4 regions of the Lactobacillus sp. ESL0261 genome follow, and region 3 is predicted to be linked to each of the others. Evidence: predicted binding sites of a transcription regulator. Region 3 holds the regulator's gene; each other region holds the start of a gene.
The links. Region 3 encodes Rex, which represses fermentation and respiration genes when NADH is low (regulators of the CRP and FNR family bind a similar motif). Its sites were predicted from a motif close to TTGTGAANTANTTCACAA; they were not measured.
Positions count from the first base shown of each region.

Region 1: F5ESL0261_RS09575 (FAD-binding protein) is a predicted target of Rex. The motif match lies at 3,380-3,397, and genes of this name have one in related genera.
Region 2: F5ESL0261_RS00445 (acyl-CoA dehydrogenase family protein) is a predicted target of Rex. The motif match lies at 2,020-2,037, and genes of this name have one in related genera.
Region 4: F5ESL0261_RS08040 (FAD-binding protein) is a predicted target of Rex. The motif match lies at 3,109-3,126, and genes of this name have one in related genera.

Region 1 covers NZ_REHN01000014.1:42,515-47,906, reverse strand. The annotation lists gene F5ESL0261_RS09590 (GMP reductase) at 1-510, opposite strand, end outside; gene F5ESL0261_RS09585 (adenylosuccinate synthase) at 705-1,994, shown strand; gene purB (adenylosuccinate lyase) at 1,998-3,293, shown strand; gene F5ESL0261_RS09575 (FAD-binding protein) at 3,483-5,294, shown strand.
Region 2 covers NZ_REHN01000002.1:4,241-9,632, forward strand. The annotation lists gene F5ESL0261_RS00435 (nitronate monooxygenase) at 1-823, opposite strand, end outside; gene F5ESL0261_RS00440 (LysR family transcriptional regulator) at 847-1,761, opposite strand; gene F5ESL0261_RS00445 (acyl-CoA dehydrogenase family protein) at 2,123-3,373, shown strand; gene F5ESL0261_RS00450 (CaiB/BaiF CoA-transferase family protein) at 3,476-4,720, shown strand; gene F5ESL0261_RS00455 (acyl-CoA dehydrogenase family protein) at 4,729-5,392, shown strand, end outside.
Region 3 covers NZ_REHN01000010.1:14,374-19,765, reverse strand. The annotation lists gene F5ESL0261_RS06905 (ABC-F family ATP-binding cassette domain-containing protein) at 1-1,377, opposite strand, end outside; gene F5ESL0261_RS06900 (redox-sensing transcriptional repressor Rex) at 1,655-2,290, shown strand; gene groES (co-chaperone GroES) at 2,452-2,736, shown strand; gene groL (chaperonin GroEL) at 2,756-4,384, shown strand; gene F5ESL0261_RS06885 (DUF969 domain-containing protein) at 4,511-5,179, shown strand; gene F5ESL0261_RS06880 (DUF979 domain-containing protein) at 5,188-5,392, shown strand, end outside.
Region 4 covers NZ_REHN01000012.1:23,759-29,150, forward strand. The annotation lists gene F5ESL0261_RS08030 (MarR family winged helix-turn-helix transcriptional regulator) at 1-36, opposite strand, end outside; gene F5ESL0261_RS08035 (biotin--[acetyl-CoA-carboxylase] ligase) at 356-1,120, shown strand; gene F5ESL0261_RS08040 (FAD-binding protein) at 1,213-3,045, opposite strand; gene F5ESL0261_RS08045 (helix-turn-helix domain-containing protein) at 3,387-4,217, opposite strand; gene F5ESL0261_RS08050 (HD domain-containing protein) at 4,408-5,392, shown strand, end outside.

The DNA of each region.
Region 1 (5,392 bases), on a different contig from region 3:
TGTGGCGTCTGCTCCTGCACCTTCTAATTCACGCACAGCTTCTGGGGTCGCAATATTGCCTGCTGTTAAAAAAGTATCTGGCAATTTTTCTTTGATGTATTTAATCATATCAATAACATAGATAGAATGCCCATGAGCTACATCAATCGTGATATATTCAGGCTTAATGTTTTCAGCAACTAGCTGATCGATAAAATCATATTCGCCTTTTTTAATACCAACAGATATAGAAGCAAATAGACCTTTTTCATGCATCATCTTGATAAAAGCGAAACGCTTTTCAGGTTGAAAGCGGTGCATGACATAGTAGTAGCCGTTTTGGGCCAGCCAAACCGCCAAGTCATCGTTAATTACGCTTTCCATATTGGCAGGTACGACTGGTATTTTAAATGTTCGGTTTCCGAACTTAACACTGGTATCTGCATCATGACGGCTCTTAATGATCCCTTTATTCGGAACAAGCTGGATATCATCATAATCAAATGCTTCCATACTGAAATAATTGCTCATAAGTAAATCGGCTCCTAAATAAATATCTTTACAAACGAAGTAACTATAATCAAAAATGCTTTTTTTGTCAATATAAAAATCGAACTATTGAAAATATAACCACTATAATAATTCGCATTTAAATTTGACTAAAGAATGGTAAATTGCTAGACTATTTACGTGATATTTGTAGAAATTTAATGAGGTGAATAAATATGACAGCAGTTGCAGTCGTTGGTAGCCAATGGGGCGACGAAGGAAAGGGCAAAATTACTGATTTTTTAAGTAATGACGCTGCCTATACTGTTCGTTCCAATGGTGGTAATAATGCTGGCCATACTATTGAAATAAATGGTCAAGATTTTAAGATGCGTTTAATTCCTTCAGGTATTTTTGCGTCAAAAGAAGGGGCCGTAATTGGTAATGGCGTAGTTATTAATCCTGAGGTTTTATTTAGCGAATTAGAGAATCTGGCTGAAAAGGGAATCGATACCAGTAAATTAAAAATCTCTAACCGGGCTCATATCATCATGCCATATCATATCAAGCAAGATGAATATCAAGAAGAAGCAAAAGGTGATCAAAAAATCGGTACTACTAAAAATGGTATCGGACCGGCTTATATGGATAAAGCATCCAGAATTGGTATTCGCGTTTGTGACTTACTTGAGAAGGATACTTTTGCAGCTAAATTACGCGCTAATTTAGAGCAAAAAAATGAAGTATTTACCAAAATTTATGGCAAACCGGCACTGAAATTTGAAGATATTTTTGACAAATACTTTGAATACGGTCAGAAAATGAAGAAATACGTCACTGACACTTCAGTGCTAGTTAACGATGCTCTGGATAATAATGAAAAAGTACTGTTTGAAGGTGCGCAGGGAACTATGCTTGATATAGATGAAGGGACTTATCCATTTGTTACTTCGTCAAACACAATTTCAGGTGGAATTGCCAGCGGTATCGGTGTTGGTGCCAACCGGGTAAAAAGTGTCATTGGTGTTTGCAAAGCTTATACCACCCGTGTTGGTGCTGGTCCTTTTCCTACTGAATTACTAGATGAAACTGGTGACCGTATTCGCGAAACTGCTCATGAATATGGCACAGTTACCGGTCGTCCTCGGCGCGTGGGCTGGTTTGATTCAGTTGCTTTACGTCACGCCAAACGCGTTTCTGGCATCAATGGTTTAAGTCTTAACTTGCTTGATATTTTTAGCGGTTTTGACACTATTAAAATTGCAACTGCTTATGAACTTGATGGTCAGAAAATTGATTACTATCCTGCAAGTCTAAAAGAATTAGACCGCTGCCAACCTGTTTACGAAGAATTACCTGCTTGGAAAGAAGATATCACAGGTGCTAAGACTTGGTCTGATTTGCCAGAAAACGCACAGAAGTTTTTAAACCGTGTTTCAGAACTTGTAGGCATACCTTTAGTTACTGTTTCGGTAGGCCCTGATCGTGAGCAAACGATCGTTTTACAAAATCCGTGGGAAATGTAATTTATGCTAGAACGTTATACTCGCCCTGAAATGGGTAAAATATGGTCTGATGAAAACAAATATGAAGCATGGCTAAAAGTAGAAATTGCTGCTACCAATGCTTGGAGTGAATTAGGGGAAGTGCCTCAAGCAGATGCTGCTAAAATTGCCCAAAATGCCAGCTTTACACCAGAACGGGTGGCAGAATTGGAGCAGGTAACCCACCATGATGTGGTTGCTTTTACACGAACGGTTTCTGAAAGTCTGGGCCCAGAGAAAAAATGGGTGCACTTTGGCCTGACTTCGACGGATGTTGTCGATACTGCGCAAGGATATATCCTAAAACAGGCAGATAGAATTATTCGTCAAGATCTGCATGAACTAAAAAATACGATTGCTGAAAAAGCACGTAAATATAAAAATACGGTGGAAATGGGGCGCACGCATGGTGTGCAAGCTGAGCCCACTACTTTTGGCTTGAAATTAGCTCGCTGGTATGCGGAAATTAATCGTGATATTGAACGCTTTGAACATGCAGCAAAAGGAGTAGAATCGGGAAAAATTTCCGGAGCCGTTGGGACTTTTGCTAATGTGCCGCCAGCTGTTGAAACTAGTGTTTTAAAGCAGCTAGGCTTAACCCAGCAGCCAATTACCAGTCAAGTATTGCCACGCGATTTACACGCTGAATATATTGCGACTTTGGCGCTAATAGCCACCAGTATTGAAAATTGGGCAACCGAAATTAGAAGTCTGCAACGCTCTGAAATTCACGAAGTAGAAGAACACTTCCGTACAGGGCAAAAAGGCTCTTCAGCGATGCCTCACAAACGTAATCCTATTGGCTCGGAAAATCTTTGTGGTATGGCACGGGTTTTACGCGGCCATATTATTACTGCTTATGAAGATGTATCACTGTGGCATGAACGTGATATTTCCCATTCCAGTGCTGAACGGGTAATTTTACCTGATACGACAATTGGTATTGATTATATGCTCAATCGCTTTAACCGCATTTTGACTAACCTTGATGTTTTTCCAGAAACCATGCTTAAAAATATGGATAAAACTTATGGCTTGATTTATTCACAGCGCTTGCTGTTAAAATTGATTGATGAGGCTGGTCTTTCTCGTGAAAATGCTTACGATATGGTCCAAAAATTAACCACGAGATCTTGGAATGAGGGAATTTCCTTTAGAAAATTAGTTGAAGACAGTCAAATTATGAATTATCTTTCTGAAGACGATGTCGCTGATGCTTTTGATTATCATTACCATTTGCGGCATGTAGATGAGATTTTTAAAAAAGTTGGTTTAGAATAAATTAATAAATAAAAGTTCACTTGAATGTGAACTTTTTTTATACTCAAAATTAAATTTTGGATAAGTCCGGTTTAATGTAAGCGGTTATGTGATATTATTAACATAAACGCAAGATAATATTTAAAGATTGAAAGGCAAAAATTTAAGTCTTTTAAGCTAGAATAAGATTTTTTTAAAAGAGGCAATCATATGATAGTTAATGATCATACATATTATGATGCAAGCTATGATGTAGTAGTTTTAGGTTTTGGTGGAGCTGGAGCAACTGCAGCTCGTTTTGCGGCTGATAGTGGTGCTAAAGTGCTGATAGTTGATTCTGCTCCAGAAGGTCACGAAGGTGGCAACACAAGGTATGCTGCTGAACTTGTAGGTTATAGCAGCAGCGAAGAGGATTATCGCGCTTATTATGAACATTTGGCCCAGCACTTTAATATTGATCCTGAAATAGAGGATACAGTTGTTCATGGCATTACACACATGAAAGAATATTTCAAAAAGTACCTGGATGTTGCTAATCCCGTTAGCTATAAAACCATTTTAGGACTGCCAGAAGATGCTGTAATTGCCGATCATCCTAATCTACCAGGTGCTAAAAGCTATGACATGATCACAATAGAGAAGGGTATTTTTAACGCTTCATTGTGGAACATTTTACGGCAAAAAGTACTTGATCGTAGTGATAAGATTGATGTTTGGTATTCTGCACCTGTTAAGCATATTCTCCAGACTCCTGGTAGGAAAGTTGTGGGAGCCCAAATTGAACGTGACAATGTTTTATTAAATATTTATGCCAAAAATGGAGTGGTGTTAGCCACTGGTGGTATCGAAAATAATCCACAAATGATCCAAGACTATATTGGCTCACACAAGTTAGTACCTTTGGGTTCGCTTTATAATAAAGGTAAGGGCATTGACCTTGCTCACGAAGCAGGTGCGGATATGTGGCATATGTCAATGTATGCGGCCGGTGGAATGCAACAAGCTTTTGCTTTTTATGAACCTGGGATGAAGCGTGCACCATTTTATATGGGTAACCCAATCTTCTATACAGGCAGTATTTTTACGGTTGGCGATGACGGCACACGTTACTTTAAGGAAGATCAAGGAGCACGTGAAGGCTATGTAGAAAATCATGGTTCATGGTATAAACCATTGAATCCAATTCACCCTTACTTTGTCTTTGATCAAAAGCAATATGACAAGATCAGTGAGATTGATACTTTCCCTGATAATAAAGCACTTAATTCCGTCCTTAAAGCTGATTCTGTTTCTGAATTAGCAGAAAAGATGGGAGTTGCTGCGGATAAACTGCAAAGTACAATTGATGAATTTAACTTTTTTGCCGAAAAGAAGCATGATTATGCTTATCATCGTGATCCTGCTACTTTAAGTGCATTTTCTGAAGAGGGTCCGTATTATGCTATACCGCTAGTACAGACTATTGGCTGGTCTGAAGCTGGTCCTAGAAGAAATGCCCGAGCTGAAATTCTTGATCCTGAGCACAAGCCGATTCCACATTTATATGGTGCTGGTGAGCTGGGCAGTAATATGTCTAACTTATATCAAGGTGGTTCGGATTTGGGCGACTGTTTGATTTTCGGTAAAATTGCCGGTCAAAATGCAGCCCATCCTAAAGACGATATCGCAGAAGTTAATGTACCTTCTCCTAAGAATGAAAAGCCGTTAAAGCCACGTCCACTTGCTTCTGATATTAAGAAAGAAGAATATCCGACTGGCCCTGAACAATATATTGGTAAATCTACTAAAGGAATGGGAGATGAAATTATTGTCAGGGTAACAGCCGATAAGCAAAAGAATCTCAAAAACATCGAAGTTCTGAAACAAGCTGAATCCGATGATTATGGTCAAAAGGCAATCAATGAATTACCGGCAAAGATGGTTAACGCAAATACAGTTGATGTCGATGCAATTTCTGGTGCCTCTAATACCACTAGAGGATTAAAAGACGCTGTGAGGGATGCATTAAGCAAAATTAAATAAATAGTTGTTTGGAATTTAGAAGGGTTTGAAAAACCCCGGCTTCTCTTAGAACAATTAAAAGGCATTGAATAATAAAATGATATGACCCCCAAATTTGT
Region 2 (5,392 bases), on a different contig from region 3:
TATCCTGTGTTAGTTTTGCCAGTTTCTGGGGCAATTTTCCAGATAAAGAATAGATAGTCCGCGAGTTCATTTTAAAACTAATTATTTCATGTTTTTGCGCATTTATAATTTTGTCTTTGATTATTGGTGAAGTTGGAGCTTCTTTAGCAAGTGCAAAAACTGTCTTAAGAAAAACCCCTTGTGCACCTTTTGTCAATGCGTCTTTCAAAACATGCAAGTCAGTAGTATCATACCCAGCTAAAACCGGTGTTTTTCCTGCTTGATGAACAAAATTTGCCAGCTCGATGTTACTTTTGCAGATTAAAATGTCAATACCATTACTTTGAGCTGCACGAATATTATTAATATTATTAATAACTTGCATAATTTTAATGCCACTATTATGTAGTAGATTTACCCATGCTTTAGATGCAACTCTTCCAAAACCTTCAAACAGTGCAATAGTCAACCTTCTTTTTCGCATTAATTCTACTAATTCGGTTGCTCTATGATCATCTTCTGGGTTAGATGAGGTGCTAGCAATTTCCACTCCAAAAGACCTAAAGGTATTAGATAGAGTTTGATCAATTTGCTCATTCATCAAGTTTCTTTCTGTCATGGCATCAAGCAAAGAATTGTTGCTAATAGTACCTATTTTATTTGAATTAGAAATAGAAGCGCTTGATGTCGCGTCACTTCTAACCTTATAGCCTGCATTAATACCTAAAATGCCCAGTGCACCAGATTCTGAAATAGCAGCAACTAGTTTGCCATCTGTTAAGGTGTGGATAGGTTCGTGAACAATAGGGTAATTTGTTCCCAATAATTGACAAATTTTATTCATTAGTTTTATACCTTTTTAAAATCTTATTTGACAGGAATATTATCGACAATTTTCTGAATATCTGGTTTATGACTTTTAAGAAAGTCAATAAAATCAACTATTTCTGGTGAAAAGTTTTGACTTGAATCATATACCAGGTAAACCTGACGAGTATTTTTGGGCAAGTCAAGTTTGATGATGTGGATGTCGAAACCGCTCAAATAAATAGTTTTTGCCACTACACCAACGATATCGTTGGTCAAAACTTGTCCTGCAATTGCCAGCTCATCATGAAGCCTGTTCGTAATATTCAGATCAGAGGCATTGGCCAGTAAAGCATTAGTGATGTCTTTTCCAATCTGAATTTTTTTAGAGTAGGTAATAATTGACTCACCTTGTAATTCTTCGGGCGAGATTTCATTTATTTTTGCCAGGTTATTTTCCTTTGAAACAATGGCAATGATTTCTTCAGTGTAAAGGGGAATATAAGTAAAATAGCTAAATTCAGGTACAAATGAAGAAATTCCAATATCATACCAGCCATTTTTGATGCCTTCGCAAATCTGATATGAAGGGTTATCGTGGTATATAAAATGAGGTGAAATATTACTTTCTTGTTGATATTGCTTAGTTAAGTTAGGCAAAATAGTTCCAATTGCAGTGGGTATACCAGCAATATGTATATTGCCTTCATCCTGACTGATACGCTGTTCAATTTTCTTTTTACCACGATCTAAAGAGTCTAAAGACTTAGTAACAGTATCGTAAAAGATACGTCCATATTCAGTTAATTGCACGTAATGACCGTTGTGTTTAAACAGTTTGCAGTGTAATTCTTTTTCAAGTTGTTTAATCGATACTGAGAGGGTAGGCTGACTGATAAATAAGCTATCTGCTGCTTTAGTGTATTGTTTTTGATCTGCCAATTCACGAAAATAGTAAAGTTGATTTAGATTCATGATATTACCTCAAAAATTATTTTAATATTCAATACCTATATAAATAAATGCTATACCTATTTTTTATAAAACGCTTACAAAAATTATTTATAATAATATTGATAAAATTAATATTAGTTTATTAGTGTTGATTTTATAGTGATTTGACTCCCGATATTTGGTGAGTCTTTTTAATTTGTACAGTTAATAATGCTAAGAATCCCGCCTTTTTTAATATATTTAGCCATAAAGGTATTTATAAAATTAATAGTTATGACTTTGTTATCAATTTTACAATCTAAACTTTTTAAAACATAATACAACTGTTGATAGAAAAACGCTTTCAGAAGCATTTACTAAAAGTTAAAAAGGAGATTGTATTATGACAGAACAAAAGAAGTTGCATGTATTACCAGCATATGAAGAAACTCCAATTATGCACAAAACTAAACCCGGTGAATCAATGCCTGAAGAAGACTTTGAAAACTACTTAAAAGAAATTCGTCACTTGGCACAAAACGAGTTTGACAGGATGACCCCATACATAGAAGAAAATCGCAAGTTTCCGCAAGACTTTTTCCCAATTGCAATTAAGCATGATTTATATCGTTTTGCACTACCTAAAGAATACGGCGGCTGGGGTCTTAGTGAAAAACAAATTCTGCAAGTTCAAGAAGAATTTTCAAGAACTCAGGGTGGAATTAGAATGCACTTGCACCATGCTTCAGATATGAACTGGCGGATTTTGGATAATTTTGGTAGTCAAGAACTTAAAGATAAGTATATGAACAAGTTCCAAGACAAATCAATCTATGCTAATTTTGCTTTAACCGAAAAGAGTGGTGGTACTGGAGCAGACCTTCATACTTTAGCTGTTAAGGACGGCGATGACTGGGTAATCAACGGTGAAAAAACATTGATTTCTCATGCAGATGTTGCAGACTTTACCTACTTAATTGTAGTTACTGACCCAGATAAAGAAGGAGATGAAAGATTATCAGCTTTCTTTGTTCCAACAAATACACCGGGATTTGAATCCAACGAAATGCCTTTAATGATGGGCTGTCGTGGTGCTGGACACGCTGATTTGAAGTTCACTAATATGAGAGTACCTGATAAGTATATGCTTGGCAAGAGAGGAGAGGGTATGAAAGTAGCTATTTCTTCGCTTTCACTTTCTCGTGCCCATATTGCTGACTCCAACTTAGGTATGGCTCAACGGATGTTAGAAATGTCCATTGCTTATTCTAAGGATCGTGTAACTTTTGGTAAGCCACTGTGTAAACGGCAATCAATCATTTTTGAAATTGCTGACATGGGGGCACGCATTCATGCTCTTAGATTAATGCTGTGGGACTTGGCAAAAGATTATGACGAAGGAAAGGATATTACTAAGAAAGCTTCTCTAGCCAAACTGGAAAGCATCAATACTGTCAAATTAGTTTCTGATTACATGCTTGAAATTTTCGGTGGTATTGGCTACTTCCAGGACAATCCTTATGGACCTGCTGAAAGACTTTACCGTGATTGTCGTGCTATGTGGTTAGAAGAAGGACCTCGTTCCGTTCAAAGATTAACTGCAGGTCGTTTATTAATTAAAGACGGTGGCAATACACCAATAACAAGTCTTTAAGGCAATCAATTAAATTAATTTGAGTAAATCAGGGAGGGCTGAATCTAAAACTTACTTTGCAAGGTTCAATCCTCTTTGTTGTATATAGTTTTGGAGAAAAAGATGGCTAACGAAATATTATCAGGAATAAGAGTTATTGATCTCACACAATTTTTGGCAGCTCCAACCGTAGGACGAGTCCTTGGCGAATGGGGAGCTGATGTAATTAAAGTTGAAGCTCCTAAAGGTGATGCTGGACGGACCCAAGGTGCAGTTTTTGGCATGAAGTATGAAGATGATGAAAATTTGGGCTTTGATGTTTCTAATATGAATAAAAGATTCATCACTTTGAACATGAAAACTCCTGCAGGGATGCAAGCCTTTAAAGACTTATTAAAAACCGCAGATGTATTTTTAACATCTGTGAGGACAAAGAGCTTAGCTCATATGGGAATCACTTGGGAAGGACTGCATAAAGAATTTCCTAAATTAGTGTTTGCACAAGATCGCGGCTATGGCGAATTTGGCCCTAAAAAAGATTCTGCTGGCTATGATGCAACTGCTTATCAAGCACGTGGTGGAGTTCAAGGAACAACGGTAGATAAAGGAGGAAATCCATATAATCCAGTAAATGGCTATGGTGATTTCCAAGTATCAATGACCTTAGCCGCAGGTATTTGTGCAGCCTTACTGAGAGCTCAAAGAACCGGGAAGGGTGATAAGGTTGTTGTTAACTTGAATCACGCAGCGATTTTTATGCAAAATATCGCTATGGTTTCTGCACAATATGGCAATGTATATCCTAAGAGTCGTAAAGAGGTTACTAATCCATTTAATGATACCTATAAAACTTCTGATGATCGCTGGTTCGTACTATGCGTTCCTGAATATGATCGTGATTTTGACAAAGTAATGCATGACATTGGTCGTGATGATGTCAAAGGCGATGAAAGATATAACAAAATGGACACTTTGAATGCTAATGGTACCAGCAATGAAGTGATTGCCATTTTAGAAGACGCTTTTAAGAAAAAACCGTTGCAGTATTGGATAGACCTCTTTAATAAGGAAGACTTACCGCTTGAAGCTTGTCAGATACCGACGGAAATATACCAGGATCCTGAGGCTTTGGATAATGACGAAATTAGACTAATGGAATTTCCATCTGGAAATAAGAGATTTATTCCTACTAATCCAGTACGTTTTTCGTCTCAAGGCAAGCCTACGCTAACTCCTTCTCGTGCTCAAGGATCTGATACACGTGAAGTACTCAAAGATGAGTTAGGCTACAGCGATGAAAAAATAAGTGAGATGTTTGCCAGTGGTGCTGCCAGTGGCCTGCGTCATATAGGAGACCCAATTAAATAGGTATTAAAATGACATTACTTTATACACAAGCACAAAAAGAATATATTCATTTAGCACAAGAATTTGGTAATCGGTATCTAACCCCTGAAATTATTAAGAAATACGATTTAAAAGGTGATTGTCCTTCCAGCTTGTTTGAGCCTGCAATTAAAATTGGCCTTCATATGCTTGAGATACCCAAGGAATATGGTGGTGCTGGCCTTTCTTATGAAGATTCTGCCCTCGTTTTTGAAAAACTGGCGGAATATGATGCAGGCTATGCACTGACTCTAATTACTTCATTTGTTGCACTGCGGTGCGTAATGCTGGCCGGTACTGAAGAACAAGCACAAAGATTTGCCGATGTCATCAGACCTGGTCGTTTTGCTGCCTTTACAATGTCAGAAGCAGATGCTGGTTCTGACGCAGGTTCTGTGAAAGCAACAGCTGTTCGGCAAGGCAATGAATATATTTTAAACGGAAATAAAGCTTTTGCTACTAATGGTGGAATAGCAGATATTTTTATTGGAATTTTTAGAACTTCTAATAATGGTAATCACGGCTTATCTGCTTTCATGATTGATAAAAATACGCCAGGTATTTGGGTAGGAAGGCATGAAGATAAAATGGGGCTGCGTTTATCAAATACAGTACCGTTAGGATTTAAAAATGTACACGTGCCAGCCGAAAATC
Region 3 (5,392 bases):
ATTATGTTCTAGTGACAAAACAGTTAATGTTAATCTGGCCTTTTGACCACCTGAAAGTTGCCCGACAGTTTTATCAATATCTTTTGCCGTAAACAAAAAACTGGCTAAAATCGACCTCACATCTTTTTCAGGCATTGTTTTGTGCCGGTCCCAAACTGTATCGATTACCGTTTTAGTTGGATCAAGTCCCTGAAGTTCCTGATCATAATAGCCGATATCAAGGGATGCTCCATATTTAATTGAACCTTTTTTCGGCTTTAACTCCTTCATCACGGTTTTGAGTAAAGTTGATTTACCAATACCATTTTGACCAATAACGGCCACGCGATCGCCTTTATTTACTTGCAGAGAAATACCGTGAACCATTGTTTTTGTGGGATAGCCAATAGTTAAATCACGTAAAATTAGCACTTCTTTACCAGATGGCCGCTCGCTTTGGAAATTAATGCGTACTTTGCTTTTGCGTTTTGGCGGATTAATTCTTTCCATTTTCTCCAATTGCTTGCGGCGGCTTTGTGCTCGTTTGGTAGTTTTGGCTCTAACAATATTTTTTTGAATAAATTCTTCGTCTTTTTTGATTTTTTCTTGCTGCTTTTCGTATGCTTCTTCTTGTTGACGGTCACGTAATTGACGTTCAGCGACGTAGGCAGAATAATTTCCTTTAAACACAGTTAATTTGCCAAATTGTAATTCAAAAATCTGCGTTGCTAAATTATCCAAAAAATATTGGTCGTGAGAAACTACCAAAATGGCACCAGAATAGTTTTTAAGGTAATTTTCAAGCCAGTCTAATGTGTCTAAATCAAGATAGTTGGTAGGTTCATCAAGTAATAATAACGGGGGTTTGCGTAATAATAACTTGACAAAAGAGAGCCGTGTTTTTTCTCCACCGGAAAGGCTGCCAACCTTTTTAGTCCAAGTTGCTTCAGGAAAATTAAAGCCATTTAAAACACTCTTGATATCGGCCTGGTAGGTGTATCCTCCCTGTTGTTCGAAGCTGTATTGCAATTGGTCATATTGTTTTAGCAGATCCTTTTTTTGCGGATTTGCAGACATTTCTTCTTGTAAATCCCTTATCTTTTTACCCATATTAATTAAAGGGGTAAAAACAGACAACATTTCATCCCAAATAGTTTTATTTTCATTTAAATCATTTTCTTGAGCAATATAGCCGACATCTATATTTTTATTGATGGTAAAGTCGCCATGTGTGGCTTCTTCTTCGCCGGTCATAATCTTAAGCAATGTCGTTTTACCGACACCATTGGGTCCAATGAGACCTATTCTTGCATTTGAGTCAATTGAAAAATTGACATTTTTAAATAATGTGTTGGCACCGAATTGTTTTTTTAAATCGTGCCCTTGAGCAATTATCATAATTTTTCACCTAGAAACCATTTTAGCATACGTAGCAAAATTCTTGTGGGAGAGTTTGATTGATAAATATAGGAAATAAATGTAAAAAAGAAGCATTTTTTAATTAAAAGAGTAAAAAATTAAATTTCTATTATCAAACCTGTTACTATTATGCTAAAATTTGATAGATTGTGAAAAAAATGTTTGCAAATGGCGCAAATTTATAGATAAAATAGTAGTAATTGCTGAAAAATTCACAAAACAAAATATATTCTTAATCAAGTTGGAGGCTTTTTAAATGGAAAAAATCAAAATACCCACGGCTACGGCTAAAAGATTGCCGCTATATTACCGCTACCTGATAATTTTAAATGAGGCTGGTAAAGAAAAGGTATCCTCAACTGAATTATCTGAGGCTGTTCAAGTAGATAGTGCTTCAATCAGACGTGATTTTTCATACTTTGGTGCATTGGGAAAACGTGGTTATGGTTATGATGTAAAAAGTTTGCTTTCCTTTTTTAAAAAGATTTTAAATCAAGATACCTTAACAAATGTTGCCCTGGTTGGCGTTGGTAATTTAGGCCATGCGTTATTAAACTATAATTTCAAACGTACAAACAATATTCGTATTTCATGTGCTTTTGATATAGATGATAAAATTACAGGCAAGATTCTCAGTGGCGTGCCTGTTTATGACATGAGTGAACTAAAAAAACAGCTTAGTGACCAACAGATTTCTATTGCAATTTTGACCGTTCCTTCCACGACAGCACAAAAGACTGCTGATGATATGGTTGAAGCCGGTATTCGAGGAATTATGAATTTCACGCCAATTCGTTTGTCTGCTCCAAGTGGTATTAGAATCCAGAACGTTGATTTGGCAACGGAATTACAAACTCTAATTTACTTCCTTGACTCAGATAAGAAAAAGTAGGTATAAAAATACAATTAGCACTTTTTTACTCAAAGTGCTAATTTTTTCTTGCATTTTTTATGAAAAGGGGTTATTATCATAAATGTAAGTTAGCACTTGATGAATAGGAGTGCTAATGACACGTAAAATAGATTAATAATTTAATTTTAGGAGGGACAAACGTGTTACAACCAATTGGTGATCGCGTGATCGTTAAAGTTAAAGAAGAAGAAGAGAAAACTGTAGGCGGAATCGTCCTGGCTTCTAATGCTAAACAAAAGCCAACAGAAGGTGAAGTTGTTGCTGTTGGTGAAGGTAGTTATGCCGAAAATGGCAGTAAAATTCCTATGACTGTCAAAAAGGGTGACGTTGTTTTATATGACAAATATTCAGGCACTGATGTCAAATACGATGACGAAAAGTATTTAGTCCTTCATGAAAAAGATATTTTAGCAATTGTTAAGTAATTAAGGAGCGCAGAAAAATATGGCAAAGGAAATTAAATTTTCAGAAAAAGCAAGACGTTCTCTATTAAAGGGCGTTGATAAATTAGCTGACACTGTTAAGGCAACTATTGGTCCTAAGGGTAGAAATGTTGTTTTAGAGCAATCATACGGCAACCCAGACATTACTAACGATGGTGTGACAATTGCCAAGGCAATTGAATTAAAAGACCACTATGAGAATATGGGTGCTAAGTTAGTTGCAGAAGCAGCACAAAAAACTAATGACATTGCTGGTGATGGTACAACTACTGCTGTTGTTTTGACTCAAGCAATCATTCGTGAAGGCATGAAGAACGTGACCGCTGGTGCTAATCCTGTTGGTGTTCGCCGCGGTATTGAAAAAGCCACAAAAGCTGTAGTAAATGAATTACACAAGATTAGTCATACTGTTTCTTCAAAAGACCAAATTGCTCAAGTTGCTTCAGTTTCTTCAGCTTCAAAAGAAGTTGGTGATTTAATCGCTGACGCCATGGAAAAAGTTGGTAATGATGGTGTGATCACTATTGAAGATTCACGTGGTATTGAAACTGAATTATCAGTAGTTGAAGGTATGCAATTTGACCGTGGTTACCTTTCACAATACATGGTAACTGATAATGACAAGATGGAAGCAGATCTTGACAATCCATACATTTTAATCACTGATAAGAAGATTTCTAACATTCAGGACATTTTGCCATTGTTACAAGAAATTGTGCAACAAGGTAAATCACTTTTGATCATTGCTGATGATGTTTCTGGTGAAGCTTTGCCAACATTAGTTTTGAACAAGATTCGTGGTACATTTAACGTTGTTGCTGTTAAGGCTCCTGGCTTTGGCGACCGTCGTAAAGAACAACTGCAAGATATTGCAGCTTTAACTGGTGGTACAGTTATTACTGAGGACTTAGGTCTTGAGTTAAAGGACACTAAGATTGATCAATTAGGTCAAGCTCGTCGCATTACTGTAACTAAGGACTCAACTACCATTGTTGATGGTTCTGGTTCTGATGAAGCTATTAAAGATCGTGAAGATTCCATTAGAAAACAAATTGCAGAGACTACTTCTGACTTTGATAAGAAGAAATTACAAGAGCGTCTGGCTAAATTAACTGGTGGTGTTGCCGTTATTCATGTTGGTGCTGCTACTGAAACTGAATTGAAAGAACGCAGATACCGCATTGAAGACGCTTTGAACTCCACTCGTGCAGCCGTTGACGAAGGTTATGTTGCTGGTGGTGGTACTGCATTAGTAGACGTTAAGGATGCTGTTAAGGATCTTAAAGGTGATAATGCTGATGAACAAACTGGAATTAACATTGTCTTAGAAGCTTTGACTGCTCCAGTTCGTCAAATTGCTGAAAATGCTGGTGAAGACGGTTCAGTTATCTTGAACAAACTTGAAGGTCAAGATAACGAAGTTGGTTATAACGCAGCTAATGGCAAATGGGAAAACATGGTTAAAGCCGGGATTATTGACCCAACCAAGGTAACCCGTACTGCTTTACAAAATGCTGCTTCAATTGCCGCTTTGCTCCTAACTACTGAAGCAGTTGTTGCCGAGATACCAGAAGATAAACCTGCTACTGATCCAAATGCTGCAGGTGCTGGCAATCCAGGTGTGATGTAATTTAGTTTTTATTAGTTAATTAATAAATCCTACTAGCAATCCTGTAGAGCTTGCTAGTGGGATTTTTTTGTTACAATTCATTTTTAGTTTATCTTGGTTAAGATTATTCACTAGAAAGGAACATTAGTGGAATATTTAAGTTTGTTGGGTATTGTTGTTATAGTGTTAGGGTTTGCCTTGGGGCTTGATACAATAGCTGTAGTCGTAATTTCTGCTTTAGTTACGGCATTAGTTTCAGGAATAGATTTTACCTCATTTTTGACAATTCTAGGTAAAGGATTTATGGATAACAGAATGGTTTCTCTTTTCTTTCTCACTTTACCAACTATTGGAATTTTAGAAAGACATGGTTTAAAACAAGCCGCTGTTAATTTAATTAAAAAAATGAAAAAACTGACACCTGGTCGTATATTCGATATTTATCAGGCCATTCGTGAAATTGCCGGTGCCTTTGGTATTTCATTACAAGGACACGTCCAGTTTATTGCGCCATTGATTAATCCAATGGCGCAAGCGGCCGGTAAGGTTAATAGCGAATTGACACCTTTAGAAGTAGACCAAATTAAAGGTAGAGCTGCTGCAACAGAAAATTTTGGTAATTTCTTTGCCCAAAACCTGTTTGTTGCTTCCTCAAGTGTTTTACTTATTGCAAGTACAATGAAATCGCTGGGTCATCCTGTAGATCCTGCCGGTATTGTTTCATACACTTTTCCTGTAGCTATTATCAGTTATATTTTATGCTTGTTCTACAATCACGCTTTTGACCAAAAGTTAATGAAAAGCAAGGAAAAATAGGAGAAATAATGGATACTTTAATTAATAATGTTTTACTGGCATTCTATATTTTAATTGGCCTTTTTTTCTTGGCTGCTGCTATTGAATCTTGGCGCGATCAGGCTAATCCAGCTCGCTGGGGTACTGGATTATTTTGGCTCTTATTTGCAGTACTTTTCTGCACTGGACAATGGTTGCCAAATGCAATTAATGGTGGCATTATCCTGATCATTG
Region 4 (5,392 bases), on a different contig from region 3:
ATTATTGATGCGTTTTAAACTTGTCTCCAATAGCATCACCTCTTACTCAACTTTATAATCTGTACTAATAAACTCTTGGTACTAATTTATAAATATATATAAAGCTATAATTTAAATTTTTATTTCAAATAATCTCGCTTTATACCAACATTTAGCATCTCCTTTAAATACTTTTATATTCAAAATAAATTATTAGAGTATGATATGGTATTATTTACTAAATGTCAAACTCCTTTTTGCAATATTAGTTTATTTGCCTTATCAAGGCAAGTATTTTTTAAAAAACTCTAAAAATAAATAGTTTGAATATCAAAGTATTTTTACAAATTTAATTAGGTATAAGGATAGGTTATTAATGAATAGTTCAAAAAAACAAGAATATCTCAAAATATTGTTGAACAAATTTCAACTAGAAATTAATTGGTGGGAAAGCATCGATTCCACAAACTTGTATGCAAAACAAAAACTAGCAGCTAAGGGATATTCAGGTCCCGTGCTATACGGAAGTGACGAACAAACATCTGGCTATGGTAAACAAAGTCGGCACTTTATTTCACAAAAAGGTGGCATTTATCTATCACTAGTTATCGAAGTGCCGCAATTGAACTGGCAGAATCAAGGATTATTAACTACTGGTATTGCATGGGAACTGTATTTGGCCATTAAAGAAATATTTCTTTTAGAGACTCAATTCAAATGGGTGAATGATCTGCTTTTCAAAGGTAAAAAAATAGCGGGTATCCTGGTTGAAGTACCACAGCCCCAAGTTGCGGTTATTGGCATTGGCTGTAATCTTTATCAAAATCATTTGCATAATGAATTAAAGACGGCTGGCAACTTACTAACAAAAATGCCCAGTGAAAAGCAAATTTGTCAATTTATCGCTCAAATTACAGAAAATTTATTAGAATTTATTCCTCAATTTGATCAAGTCAATTTTCTGCCTGATTACAAAAAGAAGCTTGCATTAATGAATCATGATGTTGTCCTGACTTTAGGCAAACAAAGAGTATTAGGAAAAGTGACAGATATAACACAGCAGGCAAATTTAGTTTTAAAAACTGCAGCAGGCTTAAAAAGTTTTAATGCTGGCGAGGTCACAAAAGTACGAAATTTTTAGCAAACAAAAAAAGACGAAGTTCTTCGTCTTCTGAAAAATACTTATTAAAATTTCATAATCGTTTATAGCTTTTAGTATAGTAAAAAGAGCTTTTACTTCTTCTTTGCTTTACTCAGGGAGTCTTTGACAGCTTCTTTTATTGCTCTGCTGGTTTCTGATGCTCCAGAAACGGCATCGACATCGTAGGTGTTTTGCTCAACCATTTTTTGAGGTAACTCTTTAACCGCTTTTGAGCCGTAGTCATCACTTTCAGTTTGCTTCAAAATTTCGACATCCGCAATCTTGCCTGATTCATCCAAGGTGGTTCTGACAACCACGCCATCACCCATGCCTTGATTACTATATCCTAAATATTGATTAGGGCCAACTTTGAATTTTTGATCGCCTTCATCACTTGAAACAACAAAATTATCATTAATTGGTGCACTATTTAGATCCGCGGTACCGATTCTAGACATATCCTGTTTAGCAACAGCAGCATTTTCGCCGGCGATTTTACCAGAAATTAAACAATCTGCAATATTACCACCAGTAGTATATTTATTAACAAATGGTGAACCTAATTCTCCTGCCTCAAATAAATGTGGGATTGGAGTCCCATTTGGATCTAGTACTTGAGCATGACCGTCACGCCGGCCGCCACCTTGAGTATTAAGCATATTTTGTCTCAAGGCAATTGCATAAAATGGCCCATTTTGACTAAACGCACGCAGAGTAGCAGGATCGCGGTGATAAGCATAGTCTTTTCCTTGTTGCGCCATAAAATTGAACTCTGAAATTGTTTGAGACAAAACTTCTGGATCCTTGCCAATTGCTGAAGCCAAATCAGCAATTGAATTAGCCTTAATAATATTATCCAAGAAATGAGGCACTTTAAGACCATCATCTGGTTCATTTAGAAGTTCTTCATATTTTTCCTGGTCAAAAATCATATACGGATGGTTTTGATTCAATGGCACTACCCAATCACCATGATTATAAATATGACCATGCCGATTTAGTTCTGCTTCATTGAAGTAACGACTACCATCTTCACCAACAACGATTGCACTGCCTTTTGCTATTTCTGACCAAAAGACATTTAAAGCATATGTCGACCGAATGCCTTCTTTTTGCCTTGGTGAAAGACCATGGAATTGACCTAGAGATTCAAATGATCGCATATTCCACAACTGCGCATTTACTTCTTCCAGCATTTTAATGCCATCACCCTTATTGTACAGAGAGCCAATTGGTGACAAATAAGAAGACTGCAAAAATGTCTGGATCATTTCCTTATTATTTTCAAAACCACCGACAGCCAAAACCACGCCGTTATTTGCTTTAATGTTGCGTAAGACATGATCTCGTTCAATTTGAGCACCTAAAACAATTCTTGAAGCTCCATCTTGAACTAAATGTTTAGCTGGACTGCTGTACCAAACAGTAATTTTTTCTGAACGATCTAATACTTTTTGACGTAACAGTTTCCACAAGGCAGCATCACTTGTGCCATTATGAACTAAGTAATCATCATACGAATCAGCACAAGGCAATTCAGGATATTCAGTCACATATTTGGTTGAAGGAGTACCAGCCAACAATTTTTTCATGCTTACTGGTTTAACACCTAAATATTTTTCAAAATAGTCACTCATATTAGCCATTCCTTCAATTAAATTGTGGAAGGGTTCTTTATCTGGTTGCAAAGGTGCCGCTAAGTTTTCATGGTACTTTTTTAAAGCTTCATAATCCGTACCGGCTCCTACCATTTGGCCAGCATAGCGTGTATTACCACCCTCATGGCCTTCTGGAGCACTGTCGACTAATAAAACTTTAGCACCGCTATCTGCCGCAAACCTGGCAGCTGTGGCACCAGCTCCACCAAATCCTAAAACTATTACATCATAAACAGCATCCCATTTAAAACTGTGTTCATTATTCATTATTAAGCCTCCATATAAAAAGCTCTGATATAGACAACTTAATTATAATTCATAATGGTATCTTTGTGAATAAGGTAACTAAATAATCTAAAAAAATTCTTAACCTTACTTAAATCCTATTTCGCAAAATGCAGAATAAAAAAAGCTAATTTCATCAAAACTGCGACGAAATTAACTTTCAATTTTATTCATTTTTTCTTTACGGATAAGGCATTATAATAATTAATCCCCTTAAAAGATCAGTCATAGTAATTCCCCCCTTTCATATAATTTTAAACTTTATAATTACATCTATTTTATAACTTATATTGACAGTAGTATGGAAGTTTTCATATTTGAAATTATTTTTCCATTCTTTTTACCATAACTTTATATCCTGATTCATATAAAACTTTTTTTACAACTTCAGCTTTTTCTTTATTTCCATGAATTAATTCATCAAAGTAAAGTCCTAATATCTTAGGGAACGCTAATTCAATGTCATCTGGTAGTTGTTTTATATAATCTAATGATTCTTTGCATAACTTGAATTCTTTCTTCTTGAAGCACCAGTCAACGTAATTAATTAGTAAAACACTTAATGCAATCTCAGTTTTTTTATCAACTTTTGTAATATCGTGATATCTTCTTAAAATACTTTTAACAAAAAAAGTTGCTTCATCCACATTATATACTTGAATCAAGTTTGCAATTAGTAAAATACGATAATATTCGTCATCGTTGTAGCTTTCTTTAAAAATAATATTTTTTATAGTATTTCTTTGTTTGTTAGTTAATTTTTTCATTGCAGTTTCGTTATGAGTTTCTGCAATCAACCGAGCTAATAAAATTATAAATTTAATGAAAGGTGTTTGAGGTTTAATCTTCTCAAATGATTTAATTATATTTTTTATTTCACTTTCATTATCTTCTGTTGATACAGTAACAAATCTATTTACCAATGAAACCAGTTTTTCTTTATTTGCTTTTTTACTTTTAAAGTCATTAAAAAAATCTTTTGGATCAACATTATGCTCTTGCAGAATGTCTAAAAAGTCATTTACTCCAATATCATTTAGTCCTCTTTCGACCTTCGAGTAAAATGAAACAGAAATAACACCAGCTGCCATTTCTGTTTGGGTCAATCCTAATTCTTGACGTAAACTTTTTAATTTTTTACCTATATAGTTCATTTAATCTCCTATCTTTTTATGCTATATATGACTTCATAATTATGAGCACATTTGATAAAGCTGGCAAAACTTATTATTTAATTTTAATAAAATAAGCTAAAAGAACAATGATGTTAAACTAAAGAGTCTAAGTTTGTTATAATTTAAGTTATTAATAACAGTTTAATATAACAGCTTTAGGGGATTCGACATGCCAAATTTTCATAACACTAAACTTAAAAAAGAAGTAGTTTTAAGAGATCCAGTTCACGAATACATCCACATTGAAGACAAAGTTATACTTGATATCCTGAAAACCAAGGAATTTCAAAGAATGCGCAGGATTAAGCAACTTGGTCCTATTGCCTATGTTTTTCCAGGTGCAACGCATACTAGATTCGAGCATAATCTAGGAGTTTATGAATTAACCCGCAGAATTTGTAATATTTTTGCAAAAAAATACCCATCGCAACGTTCAGGCGATGGACTTTGGGATGATAGCAACAGGCTTTTAGTAGAATGTGCTGGTCTCTTACATGATATTGGACATGGTCCGTATTCACATACCTTTGAACACCTTTTTGGCACTAATCATGAAAAAATTGGGCAAAAGATTATCACTGACCCCAGTACCGAAGTTAACGAAGTCTTGCAAACAGTTTCACCGAATTTTCCGAGTCTTGTAGCAAGCGTCATTGCCAAAACTTATCCCAATCCACAAGTAGTCAAAATGATCTCTAGTCAAGCAGACGCTGACAGAATGGACTACCTGCAGCGCGATGCCTATTTCACTGGGGTTACTTATGGGAAATTCGATTTATCCAGGATTTTGCAAGAAATTCGTCCATACAGTGAGGGAATTTGTTTTACTATGGCAGGAATGCATGCCGTTGAAGATTACATTGTTTCTCGTTATCAAATGTATCAACAGGTTTATTTCCACAGAGTCGGGCGCTCAATGGAAGTTATTTTGCAGCATTTACTTGAAAGAGCGAAAATCATTTACAAGCAAGGTAATTTGCCGGTAACTCCTAGTTTAGCAAAATTTCTGGCTAATGACTGGACACTTGATGATTACTTGAAGCTAGATGATGGCGTAATGGAAACCAATTTTTCAATGTGGACAAAAGCTAATGATCCGATTCTCTCCGATTTAGCAATGCGTTATCTCTTCAGAAAGCCTTTAGCCAGTGTAT